Methylosinus sp. H3A: one gene and its partner. The protein of the gene in region 1 interacts with the protein of each later gene in a pairwise test. Links are inferred from orthologs where the notes say so. Each region holds a gene or a part of one and is shown on either strand. Other genes may lie near its edges.

Region 1 (7,885 bases):
CTCGACCTCGACCGATCAGCTCGCGCGCTTCGCCGCCTCCGGCTGGCATGTGCAGCGCGTCGACGGCCATGCGCCAGCGGAGATCGCCGCCGCGCTCGCGCAGGCGCAGCAGGACGAGCGGCCCTCGCTCATCGCCTGCCGCAGCGTCATCGGCTATGGCGCGCCCGGCAAGCAGGGCAAGGAGACGGTTCACGGCGCGCCGCTCGGCGCATCGGAGATCGAGCTCGCCCGCGCGGGGCTCGGCTGGCCCTACGAGCCATTCGAGATTCCTGCCGAGACTCTGGACGCCTGGCGCGCCTCCGGGCTCCGCGGGACAAGCGAGCGGCTCGCCTGGGAGCAGCGTCTTTCCGCCTCGCCGAAGCGCGCCGAATTCGAGAGCTTTCTGAAGGGCGACATTGCGGGCGAGATCGCCACGCCGCTGCGCGCGCTGCGCGAGAGCTTCGCCGCCGAGCGGCCCAAGGTCGCGACGCGCAAATCCTCCGAGACCGTGCTCGGCGTCGTCAATGCGGCGACGAGCGCGACGATCGGCGGCTCGGCCGATCTCACCCATTCCAATTTCACCATCACCAAGGGGCTCGGCTCGGTTTCGGCGGAGAATTTCTCGGGCCGCTACATTCACTATGGCGTGCGCGAGCACGGCATGGCCGCCGCGATGAACGGCATTGCGCTGCATGGCGGCTTCGTTCCCTATGGCGGCACTTTCCTCGTCTTCTCCGATTATGCGCGCGGCGCGATCCGCCTCTCCGCGCTGATGGGCCAGCGCGTCGTCTATGTGCTGACGCATGATTCGATCGGCCTCGGCGAGGATGGGCCGACGCATCAGCCTATCGAGCATCTCGCCTCGCTGCGCGCCATGCCCAATCTCTATGTCTTCCGCCCCGCGGATGCGATCGAGACGGCCGAATGCTGGGAGATCGCGCTCAATGCGCGGACGACGCCCTCCGTGCTGAGCCTGTCGCGCCAGAATCTGGCGACGCTGGAACGCCCGATCGGCGAGAATCTCACCGCCCGCGGCGCCTATGTGCTGCGCGAGCCGAGCGGCGGACGCCAGGTGACGCTCATCGCCACCGGATCGGAAGTGCAGATCGCGCTGGCGGCGGCCGATCTTTTGTGGGCGCGCGGCAAGCGCGCCGCCGTCGTCTCCATGCCCTGCTGGGAGCTGTTCGAGACGCAATCGCCGGCCTATCGCGCGAGCGTGCTCGGAGCCGCGCCGCGCGTCGCCGTGGAGGCGGCCGTGCGACTCGGCTGGGACCGCTGGATCGGCGAGCGCGGGGCCTTTGTCGGCATGACCGGCTTCGGCGCCAGCGCGCCGGCGGATGCGCTCTATGAGCGTTTCGGCATAACGGCCAAAGGCGTGGCCGACACGGCCGAAGCGCTGCTCTGACCAAAACGCGATCGAAACGGCGTCCGCGATTTTCGCGGGCGTCGCGCCGACCGGGGACCAATATTCAGATTTCGAGCTCGAACGAATAGACCAAGAGAAACCCTCCCGAGGCGGAGCGGCAATTCTCGGCGGGCGGCAGCGGGAGGTGATGACATCGCCGGCGCTCCGCTATATCGCTATCAGCGGAATCGGCCTGCGCCCCCGCATTGCTCTGGCGGCGCCGCCGTAGACTTTATCGAATTCCGGCACTGGGAGGACACCGCAAATGGCGCTCATCACCCTGAGACAATTGCTCGACCACGCCGCCGAGCACGACTATGGCGTGCCGGCCTTCAATATCAACAACATGGAGCAGGGCCTCGCGGTGATGGAGGCAGCCGCCTCGGTCGACGCTCCGGTCATCATCCAGGCGAGCCGCGGCGCCCGCTCCTACGCCAATGACGTGATGCTGGCCAAGATGATCGAGGCGCTGGCGATCATGTATCCCGACATTCCGCTGGTCATGCACCAGGACCATGGCAATAGCGAAGCGACCTGCGCCAGCGCCATTCGCTTCGGCTTCACCTCGGTGATGATGGACGGCTCGCTCGAGGCCGACGGCAAGACGCCGGCGAGCTATGACTACAATGTCGCGGTGACGCGCCGCGTCGTCGATCTCGCCCATTGGGTCGGCGCTTCGGTCGAGGGCGAGCTCGGCGTGCTCGGCTCGCTGGAGACCGGCGAGGGCGAGAAAGAGGACGGCCATGGCGCCGAGGGCAAGCTCAGCCACGACCAGCTGCTGACCGACCCCAGTCAGGCGGTGGATTTCGTCGCCCGCACCAAGGTCGACGCTCTCGCCATCGCCATGGGCACCTCGCATGGCGCTTACAAATTCTCGCGCAAGCCCGACGGCGCCATTCTCGCGATGCATGTGATCGAGGAGATTCACAATCGCCTGCCGAACACGCATCTCGTGATGCATGGCTCATCGTCGGTGCCGCAGGATTTGCAGGACGCGTTCAACGAGGCCGGCGGCGAGATGCCGCAGACATGGGGCGTGCCGGTCGAAGAGATTCAGCGCGGCATCAAATTCGGCGTGCGCAAGATCAATATCGACACCGATTGCCGCATCGCCGTCACCGCCTCCATCCGCGCGACGCTGCTGAAGAACAAGGGCGAGTTCGACCCGCGCAAATATCTGAAGCCGGCGCAGGAGGCGATGCGCAAAGTGTGCAAGCAGCGCTATGAGGAATTCGGCGCCGCGGGCCAGGCGAGCAAGATCAAGCCGATCCCGCTCGCCGATATGGCCAAGCGCTACGCCAGCGGCGCGCTCGATCCGCAATTCGCGGAAAAGAAGGCCGCGGAGTGAGGTCTAAAACGGCGCGCCCTGATATATCGGGCGCGTCGATGCTCGCTTCGCGCTTATTTGCACTGATTGAGATCAGGACGATCGGCGGCGCAGAAATTCGTGCCCTTCGCGCTGGGCTTGCCGCTGGAGGCGAAGCCGCCCGTCAGCGCCGCGCCCTTGAAGGTCGCCGTCACGACCTTGTATTTCGTGATATCCAGGCGGGAGTTGTCGCAGTGCTTCAACGCCGACGCGGAGCATTCGGCTTCGCTCTCGGCCGATTCCTGCGTGTCGCACTCCTGCTTGCCGTTGCACTTCTTGTAGGATTCCGCCTCCTGACCGGCGCAGGCCGTGCGCTTGATGCGAACGACGCAATCGGCGGCGAGAGCGTTCGTAACCGACAGCGCCAGCAGCGCCGCGAGAGCAATGGCTTTTTTCATGGGGTCCCCCCTCTATGTTGTATACGGCGGACGGGCGGTACAGACCGGGCGCCGCCATCTCATTGGTGCATGGCCATTGCGAAATCTGCGTGACGCAAGCTGATGCGGCCCGCCGGATCGCATTTGCCCTTGGCGGGATCCGCCATTATCTCGACTGCCGGCTGCGACGGAGCCTTTCATATGACTCATGACATCGTCATCGCCCCCTCCATTCTCTCCGCCGATTTCGCGCGGCTCGGAGAGGAAGTGCGCGACGTCGCCGCCGCCGGCGCCGATTGGATTCATCTCGATGTGATGGACGGGCATTTCGTGCCCAACATCACATTCGGCCCCGCGGTGGTGAAGGCGCTGCGCCCGCACGCCTCATGCGTCTTCGACGCGCATCTGATGATCGAGCCGGTCGACCCCTATGTCGAGGCCTTCGCCAAGGCCGGCGCCGACATCATCACCGTGCATGCCGAGGCGGGCGCCCATCTGCATCGCTCGCTGCGGCTCATTCGCTCGCTCGGCAAGAAGGCCGGCGTCTCGCTCAATCCGGGCACGAGCGAGCGAGCGCTCGACTATGTGCTCGACGATGTCGATCTCATTTTGGTGATGAGCGTCGATCCGGGCTTCGGCGGGCAGAGCTTCATCCCCTCGCAGCTCGACAAGATCCGCCGCATCCGTGAGACGATCGGGCGGCGCGACATATTCCTCGAGGTCGACGGCGGCGTCACGCCGCAGACGGCGAGCGCCATCGTCGAGGCGGGCGCCGATGTTCTCGTCGCCGGCTCGGCCGTCTTCGCGGGAACGGGCGTCGCCGCCTATCGCGAGAATATCGCTGCGCTGCGCGGAGCGGCGGCCGCCGCCGGCTCGCTCGCCGTGTGACGGCTCGTCGCAGACGGCCGTTGCGAAACCGTCACGAAGGAGGAGGAGAGCATCAGCGCCGAGCCTCGAACGGACCACATCCGATGAACGACTCCATTCACAGGACGGCGAGCGAGGCGCGCGCCGATCTTCTCGAATTGCTGACCGCCCTGTCGCGATTGCGTGAGGAGGTCGTCGCCGACGGCGGCGCGCTCCTCGAGCGCTGGGGCGGGCCGTTCCCGCCGGACGCCGCGCCGGCGGCCGAGAATCTCGCGCATTACCTCGCTCTGCGCCGCCGCGACCTCAGCGATCTGCAATCTCGCCTCTCGGCCTTCGGCCTGTCCTCGCTCGGCCGCAGCGAAGCCAAGGTCATGGAGGCGCTCGACGCGCTGCTGGCGACGCTGCGTCGGCTGACCGGGGAGGCCGACGCCCCCTACCCCTCGCCCGCCGCCATGCGCGCCGGCGAGGACGCCCTCTGCGCCACACGCGACCGCATTTTCGGCGCCGTCCCCACGACGCCCCACGCCGTCGTCATGGTCACGCTGCCGAGCGAGGCCGCGAGCGATCCTTCGCTGATCCGCCGGCTGCTGGAGGCCGGCATGGGCTGCGCGCGCATAAACTGCGCGCATGACGACGCCGCCGCCTGGGAGGCGATGATCGCCAATATTCGCGCCGCCGAGAGCGCGCTCGGGCGCAACTGCCGCGTGCTGATGGATCTCGCCGGGCCCAAATGCCGCATCGAGCGATTGCGCGCTCCCGAGAAGCTGCGCCTCTATCGCGGCGACCGTTTCGCCATGGTCGCCGCGCTCGATTCGCGCGGCGTCGGGCCTGTCGCGATCGCGCCTTCTTTTCCGGAGGCGATCGGCCAGCTCACGCTCGGCGCCGAGGTGTGGATCAATGACGGCAAGATCGGCGCGCGCGTCGTCGGCGCGATCGACGGCGGCGTCGAGCTGGAGGTGTTCAGCGCGCGCGGCAAGGGCGAACGGCTCAAGGTCGAGAAGGGGCTGAATTTTCCGACCACCGATCTGCGCCTGCCGCCGCTGACGCCAAAGGATTTCCGCGATCTCGACTTCGTCGCCGCCAAGGCCGATCTCGTGGGCTTCTCCTTCGTCCAGGAGCCGGCCGACGTCGAGCTGCTGCAGGACCATCTGGCGGCGCGGCGCGGCGCGCTGCCGAAGCAGACGATCGTGCTGAAGATCGAGACGCCGCTGGCGGTGCGCAATCTGCCGCAGCTCATCATGCGCTCGGCGCTGCATCACCCGACCGCGGTGATGATCGCCCGCGGCGATCTCGCTGTGGAGCTCGGCTTCGCGCGGCTGTCGGAGATGCAGGAAGAAATATTGTGGCTGTGCGAGGCCGCTCATGCGCCGGTGATATGGGCGACACAGGTGCTGGACCAGTTCATCAAGGACGGCGCGCCGAGCCGGGCCGAGACGACCGACGCCGCCATGGCCCAGCGCGCCGAATGCGTGATGCTGAACAAAGGCCCCTATCTGGCCGAGGCGGTGACCTTCCTGCGGGACGTGCTCGCCCGGATGGATCGCCATCAATCGAAGAAATTCGCGCGTTACACGCCGCTGCGCGCCTGGGACTAAAAGCGCCGAAAAAGTTGCGGAGGCGACGCCAGGGCATTATGGGATAGCCGCCGCCCGGCGACTCGGCCAGGCGGCTCGATGGGGCGTCGCCAAGTGGTAAGGCAGCGGATTTTGATTCCGCCATACGGAGGTTCGAATCCTCCCGCCCCAGCCAGAATTCCGCAAATCATTGGAATCGCTAGAAAACCGCCTCAGCTGGGGCGCGTTTCCACATCCGTGTGACACATGGCTGGTACACCACGGAGAATTTCGTGCCCGCCATACCCCATGTCGTGCGTCGCGGCGCGTTCTATTATTGGCGGCGGCGACTGCCATCGGCGCTTGCCGAATCGAGAAATTCTGCGACGCTGATTCTCGGCCTGCGCACCAGCAACCCCGGGAGAGCGCGCTACCTCGCCGGCCAGATTTCCGCGCTCGCCGATCGTTGTTTTTTTCCGGCCGCCATGACCAGTCGCCTCTCACAGCAGCAAATTCAGAAGGTGTTCCGCATCGTCTTCACGCAGCACCTCGACAAGCTCGAGGCCGTAGCGGCGCGCGAACGCACGGAGAACGATTTCGATCCCGAGAAGAGCCGCCGCAGCGAGCGCGTGATGGGGCACGTCTATCGCCTGCTCGAGACGCGCGGACGCGCCGCCGCCGTCGACGAGCGCTCCGCCGCGCAAATGGCGGCGCAGGGGATGGGGCCGGACGAGATCGCCGAGATCACCTTCATGCTCGATCTCATGCAGCGCCAAAACGTCGCCGCCGAAAAGCAGGAGCGGCTCGCGACGCTCGTCGAGGAGGTCGGCGGCGAGCCCAATCCGATGAATCTCGCGCTCGCGCAGGAGACGGTCTACCGGGCCTTCGCCGAGGCGAATTTTCAGTCGGAGCGCCGGCATGACGGCGTGCGCGTCGAGATCGAGAAGACCATCGCCGACATTCTGAAGGATCACGCCAGGGCGCCCCGCGACTCGGTCGATCACGCCGAGACGAGGCTCGTCGTTGCGCCCCTCGCCTCATCCCCGATTGTCGTCCCTCGAGAAGCGGCCGCGACGGCCGAAGGCGCCCGAAACGAACATGCGCCGCCGCCTGCCGACCCCGCGCCGAGTCCCGCCAAGGCGGCGAGAACGAAGCCGTTGACGCTCGACGAGCATCCATTCGTCGTGTTCGCCGAGGGGGTCATCCAGAAGAATGCGGACGCCAAGGCCTGGGACACGAAATCCCAGCGTCAGGTGCGTCAGATTTCGCGGCTTTTCGCGAGGCTCCTCCTCGAGCAGGGCGTCGTCGAGTTCGAAGACATCCACCAGAAGCACCTGGGCGATCTCGACGACCTCTTCGGCGCTGTCGCCAAGAGCTACGGCCGCAGCCCGCGAGACAATCACCGGACGCTCGATCAGCTTCGCGCGATCGGCGCGGCCAAGCCGCCATCGGAGCGCGGCTTGGTCGCCGGAACGGTCAATCGGCATTTTTCATTTCTGGGCCAAGTCCTCGCCCATATTCGAAGCCGCGGCCACAAGCTCGACCGGGACATCGACATGACGCTGATGCGTCGCAAGTCCACGGAACGCGGGCGCACGAAGCGTGGACTCCTGACCGAAGCCGACGCCGGCGCCATCTTCCGCCTCGCCTTCTTTATCGGCTGCGCCGGTTGGAAAGACGACGAGATATTGATCCCAGGCCCGCACGTCTTCCACCGCGCGCTGTATTTCGCGACGCTCATGCTCCACTACACCGGAGCGCGGCGCGAGGAGATCTGCGGCCTCTCCGTCCGTGACGTGGCCTACGTCGACACGGTGATCGACGGCAAGTTACAACGCCTCCACTATATAAAGATCAGAACGAGCGAAATTCGGCGCATCAAAAATCTGTATTCCGAGCGCTTGGTCGTCCTGCACCCGGAGCTTATCCGCCTCGGCTTTCTCGATTATGTCGCGGCCGTGAGAGCACTCGGCTATGAGATGGTCTTCCCCGATCTCAAATCGCCGACATCCTCGTCACCTCTGGGCGATCGGCTCTATGACGAGCTGATCGACGGGCTGCACCAAGCCATTCCCGACGCCAAGGAGCGCAAGAAGGTCATCCATTCGATGCGCAAATCTTTCGGCAATTCATTGAAGCAGAAGGGGATTCATAGCGAGATTCGGAGCGACATCATGGGGCATTCGGGCGCCACCCCGACCGAGGAAATCTACTGCGACGCAATCGCGCTCGCCGACATGCTGCCGAGCATCATGAAGATTCCAATCGTGACGGCGCATCTACAGCCTCACCCGATCCGCCTGCTGCCCTGGGTGCAGGACAAGATGCCGCCGCCGTT
Region 2 (5,427 bases), 620 kb from region 1 along the record:
GACGGCGCTGCGCCTCCTCTGCGAGATCGGCGAAGGCGTCGCCCGCGCCGGCTGCCGCAAGCTCGTGCTCCTCAATTCACATGGGGGCAACTCGGCGCTCCTCTCCCAGGCCGCGCTGGAGCTGCGCGCCCGCGAGGAGTTGCTCGCCGTCTCCTGCTCCTGGCATCGCTTCGGCTATCCGGACGGGCTGTTCGGCGAGGAAGAGATACGCCTCGGCGTCCATGGCGGGGAGATCGAGACCTCGCTGATGCTGGCGTTCGCGCCCGATTTCGTCGATATGGCGCAGGCACGCCATTTCCGCTCCGCGAGTCTCGATTTCGAGCGCGACTTCACCTGGCTGCGCGCCGACAGGCCGATCGGCTTCGGCTGGATGACGCAAGACCTCTCCAAGGAGGGCGCGATCGGCGATGCGGCGGCGGCCAGCGCCGCCAAGGGCGAGGCCGCGGCCGACTATTGGGCGACCGCCTTCGTCGAGCTTCTGCGCGACGTCGAGGCTTTCGATCTCGAGCGGTTTGCGAAAGCGCCGCGAGGCGAGGACGAAAGCTAAACTGCTTCAGCTATTTAATAAATAGAGCGCGTTGCGCCCGCCCATTTCGGCGAAAACGCGGCTCCAGCCGAAAACGCCACTGGGAAGCAGCCATCCGCTGTCTTTGGAGGCTTTCGCGTCGGCGCGGTTCGGTCTACAACGCGCGCAACTGCGCAGCCAGACGCCAGAGAGGCCCCCGACATGACCGAAATCATCGATATTCACGCGCGCGAGATACTCGATTCGCGCGGCAATCCCACGGTCGAGGTCGAGGTCACGCTGGAGGACGGCTCCTTCGGCCGCGCCGCCGTGCCCTCCGGCGCCTCCACCGGCGCGCATGAGGCGGCGGAGAAGCGCGACGGCGACAAGACCCGTTATCTCGGCAAGGGCGTGCTGGACGCCGTGCAGAGCGTCAATGAGGAGATCGCGACCGAGCTCACCGGATTCGAGGCCGAGGATCAGGTGGCGGTCGACGAGGCGCTGATCGAGCTCGACGACACGGCGAACAAGTCGCGCCTCGGCGCCAACGCCATTCTGGGCGTCTCGCTCGCCGTGGCCAAGGCCGCCGCCGACGCTTCCTCTCTGCCGCTCTACCGCTATATCGGCGGCGTGCAGGCGCGCGTGCTGCCGGTGCCGATGATGAACATCATCAATGGCGGCGTCCACGCCGACAATCCGATCGACTTTCAGGAATTCATGATCCTGCCGGTGGGCGCGCCCACCGTGCGCGAGGCGATCCGCTGGGGCGCGGAAGTGTTCCACACGCTGAAAGCCGCGCTGAAGAAGGCGGGCCTCTCCACCTCCGTGGGCGACGAAGGGGGCTTTGCCCCCAACCTCCCCTCCGCCGAGGCGGCGCTCGACGTCATCGTCGAGGCGATCGTGACGGCCGGCTTTGTGCCGGGCGAGGACATCTATCTCGGCGCCGACGTCGCCTCGACCGAGTTCTTCAAGAACGGCAAATATGTCTATGAGGGCGAGAAGACGACGCGCACCGTCGAGGAGCAGGTCGCCTATCTCGCAAAGCTCGTCGAGGCCTATCCGATCGTCACGATCGAGGACGGCATGGCCGAGGACGATTGGGAGGGCTGGCGTCTCCTCACCGACACGCTCGGCGACAAGATCCAGCTCGTCGGCGACGATGTCTTCGTCACCAATGTCGAGCGCCTGGCGCGCGGCATCGATGAAGACGTCGCCAATTCGCTGCTGGTGAAGGTCAATCAGATCGGCACGCTGACCGAGACGCTCGCCGCCGTGGAGATGGCGCATCGCGCCGCCTATACGACGGTGATCTCGCATCGCTCCGGCGAGACGGAAGATTCGACCATCGCCGACATCGCCGTCGCCACCAATAGCGGGCAGATCAAGACCGGCTCGCTGGCGCGCTCGGACAGAGTCGCGAAGTATAACCAGCTCATCCGCATCGAGGAGGAGCTGGGACCGGCGGCCATCTACGCCGGCCGCAGCGCGCTGAAGGCGCTGGTCTGATCTCCCTCTCACCGCGCGCGGGGAGAGGGTCGAGGTGAGGGGCTCGGGGAATTGGAGCGGCAAGCCGCTTCCGCCCCGAGCCCTCGCTCTTTCGACCAATCCGCCTCGCGCCCCGGCCCCTCACCCCAACCCTCTCCCCGTGAACGGGGAGAGGGAGTAGTTCCGAGCTTCCCCCATGCCCATGGAAAAGACCTTCGACCCCTCGACCATCGAAGCGCGGATGCGCGAGCTCTGGGAAGAGGCGGGCGCCTTTCGCGCCGGCCGGCCGGAGCGCGCCGGCGCGAAGCCCTTTTCCATCGTCATTCCGCCGCCCAATGTCACCGGCTCGCTGCATATGGGCCATGCGCTCAACAATACGCTGCAGGATATTCTGGCGCGCTATCATCGCATGCGCGGCGACGACGTGCTGTGGCAGCCGGGCACGGATCACGCCGGCATCGCCACGCAAATGGTGGTCGAGCGCAAGCTCATGGAGCGCCAGCAGCATCGCCGCGAATTGGGCCGCGCGAAGTTCTTGGAGGAAGTCTGGGCCTGGAAGGCCGAGTCGGGCGGCGTCATCGTCGAGCAATTGAAGCGGCTCGGCGCCTCCTGCGACTGGTCGCGCGAGCGCTTCACCCTGGACGAAGGACTTTCCCGCGCCGTGGTGAAAGTCTTCGTGCAGCTCTATCGCGATGGGCTCATCTATAAGGACAAGCGCCTCGTCAATTGGGATCCGAAGCTGCTCACAGCCATTTCCGATCTCGAGGTGCAGCAGATCGAGGTGAAGGGCCATTTGTGGCACTTCAAATATCCGGTGGTCTATCACGACGGCCAGCCGACCGGCGAGTTCATCACCGTGGCGACGACGCGTCCCGAAACCATGCTCGGCGACACGGCCGTCGCCGTGCATCCCGAGGACGAACGTTACACCAAGCTCGTCGGCAAGAATGTGCGCCTGCCTCTGGTCGGCCGGCTCATCCCCATCGTCGCCGATGAATATTCCGATCCCGAGAAGGGCACGGGCGCGGTGAAGATCACTCCCGCGCACGACTTCAACGATTTCGAGGTCGGCCGCCGGCATCAGCTGCGTCTCATCAATGTGCTCGACGCCGAAGGCGCCGTGACGCTGAAGGACAATCACGAATTCTTCGACCATGTCGCGCCCTCTCCCGAGCTCGACATGACCGTCGCCGCTCTGCATGGCCTCGATCGCAACGCCGCCCGCGCGCGCGTGGTGGCGATGATGGAGGAGCGCGAGCTGCTCGCCGAAGTGTCGGACCATAAGCATATGGTGCCGCATGGCGACCGCTCCGGCGCCGTGCTGGAGCCGCGCCTCACCGACCAATGGTATGTCGACGCCAAGACGCTGGCGCAGCCGGCGCTCGCCGCCGTGCGCGAGGGCCGCACCAATTTCGTGCCGAAGAATTGGGAGAAGACCTATTTCGATTGGCTCGAGAACATCCAGCCCTGGTGCGTGTCGCGCCAGCTGTGGTGGGGCCATCGCATACCGGCATGGTATGACGAGGACGGCAATGTCTTCGTCGAGGACAGCGAAGACGCGGCGCTCGCCGCCGCCCGCGCGAAGCATGGACGCGATGTGACGCTGACGCGCGACGAGGACGTGCTCGACACTTGGTTCTCTTCCGCGCTCTGGCCCTTCTCGACGCTCGGCTGGCCGGACGAGACGAAGGAGCTCGACCGCTTTTATCCCACCAATGTGCTGGTGACGGGCTTCGACATCATCTTCTTCTGGGTCGCCCGCATGATGATGATGGGCCTCTATTTCAAGAAAGAAGTCCCCTTCCACGACGTCTACATTCACGCCCTCGTCCGCGACGAGAAGGGCGCGAAAATGTCGAAGTCGAAGGGCAATGTCATCGACCCGTTGAATCTCATCAACGAGTTCGGCGCCGATGCGCTGCGCTTCACCCTCGCCGCCATGGCGGCGCAGGGGCGCGACATCAAGCTCTCGACGCAACGCGTCGTCGGCTACCGCAATTTCGCGACCAAGCTGTGGAACGCCTCGCGCTTCGCCGAGATCAACGGCTGCGCGCGCGTTTCCGGCTTCGATCCGAAGAAGAATGAGATCACGCTCAATCGCTGGATCGTCAGCGAGGCGGCGCGCGCCTCCGCCGAGATCGCCACGGCGATCGAGGCCTATCGCTTCAACGACGCGGCCGGCGCGGCCTATCGCTTCGTCTGGAACGAGTTCTGCGATTGGTATCTGGAGCTCGCCAAGCCCCTGCTGCAAGGCGAGGACGGCGCCGCCAAGGACGAGACCCGCGCCACCACGGCTTTTCTGCTCGATCAGGTCTATGCGCTGCTGCATCCCTTCATGCCCTTCATCACCGAGGAGCTGTGGGGCATCAAAGGTTTCGAGGGACCAGCGCGGGAAACGCCGCTGGCGCTGGCGCAATGGCCCGATCTCGCCGGCCTCGAGGACGCCGCCGCGGAAGCGGAGATCGGCTGGATCGTCGATCTCGTCTCCGAGGTGCGCTCCGTGCGCTCGGAGATGAATCTGCCCGCCGGCGCGGAAGTCGCGCTGGTTCTCGTCGGCGCCGATGCAGAGGTTCAGGCGCGCGTGACACGCTGGGACGAGACCGCGCGCAAGCTCGCGCGTCTTTCGGCGATCTCCTTCGCCGATGCGGCGCCGGCGAGCAGCGCGCAGCTCATCGTGCGCGGCGTTCTCGCCGCCATTCCGCTCGAGGGCGTCATCGATTTCGCCGCGGAGAAGACGCGTCTCGCCAAGGAGACCGCCAAGCTCGAGAGCGAAGCGAAGAAGATCGAGGCCAAGCTCGGCAACGCCGATTTCATCGCCCGCGCGCCGGAAGAGGTGGTGGAGGAAAATCGCGAGCGCCTGGAAGAAACGCGCGCGCGGATCGAGAAACTATCAGCGGCGGCGAAACGCCTCGGCTGATCGTTTCGTCGCATTGCAAAGGGCGAAGCGATCCAGCGGCCGCACTACGGCTTTTGATTGCTTCGCGACGCGCGCAATGACGGGCCGGTCCAATCGCGCGAAGGCTTTTACTGGCGCGCGTCTAATCGGCGAAGAACGGCGTTCCGCTCGTCGCGATCGAGGCTTCGTTCACTATATCGTCGATCGCGCGACGCACGATCTCCTCGAGCGTCGTCGGCCCGTCCCGCCCTATGGCGTAGAGCGCGTCGTCGACATTCTGCTCGACAGTGTGGAGAAAGAGCGCATCCGGCCGCTCACGGCCCGATTGCGAGAGGGAGACATCTCGCAAAGCGAGAACGAATTGCGCGCGCGTCGCCAGAAGCGTCCTGGCCAGCGACAAAGCGAGCGCGAATTGCCGCTCGCCGAATGTCCCTTGCTCTCGCCGCGCGGCGCCCGGCCGTTCCCTCACCCAATTGTCATTGCCGATAAGCGGGGGCGCGACTCCTGCGTCGCGGCGGCGATCCCATCGGCCGGACAATCC

Evidence for each region.
Region 2: the proteins of rpe (region 1) and eno interact in binary tests that used the Escherichia coli proteins (3 or more experiments, as listed by UniProt). The link is inferred for Methylosinus sp. H3A from one-to-one orthologs.

The regions. Positions count from the first base shown.
Region 1 is NZ_JADNQW010000005.1:2,764,352-2,772,236, reverse strand. Bases 2,404-5,171 are described here. They hold rpe (ribulose-phosphate 3-epimerase), read left to right. Parts: upstream 2,404-3,328; coding sequence 3,329-4,015; downstream 4,016-5,171. Other genes in these bases: IY145_RS15840 (pyruvate kinase), read left to right, coding at 4,099-5,171; IY145_RS15850 (hypothetical protein), read right to left, coding at 2,786-3,148; fba (class II fructose-bisphosphate aldolase), read left to right, coding at 2,404-2,732. In the rest of the region: tkt (transketolase), read left to right, coding at 1-1,384; more of fba, read left to right, coding at 1,650-2,403; more of IY145_RS15840, read left to right, coding at 5,172-5,589; IY145_RS26325 (DUF6538 domain-containing protein), read left to right, coding at 5,841-7,885. UniProt on the Escherichia coli protein: Catalyzes the reversible epimerization of D-ribulose 5-phosphate to D-xylulose 5-phosphate.
Region 2 is NZ_JADNQW010000005.1:2,140,138-2,145,564, reverse strand. What follows is about bases 1-2,869. They hold eno (phosphopyruvate hydratase), read left to right. Parts: upstream 1-727; coding sequence 728-2,011; downstream 2,012-2,869. Other genes in these bases: IY145_RS13095 (valine--tRNA ligase), read left to right, coding at 2,193-2,869; IY145_RS13105 (creatininase family protein), read left to right, coding at 1-547. Also shown: more of IY145_RS13095, read left to right, coding at 2,870-4,907; IY145_RS13090 (hypothetical protein), read right to left, coding at 5,029-5,427. UniProt on the Escherichia coli protein: Catalyzes the reversible conversion of 2-phosphoglycerate (2-PG) into phosphoenolpyruvate (PEP). It is essential for the degradation of carbohydrates via glycolysis.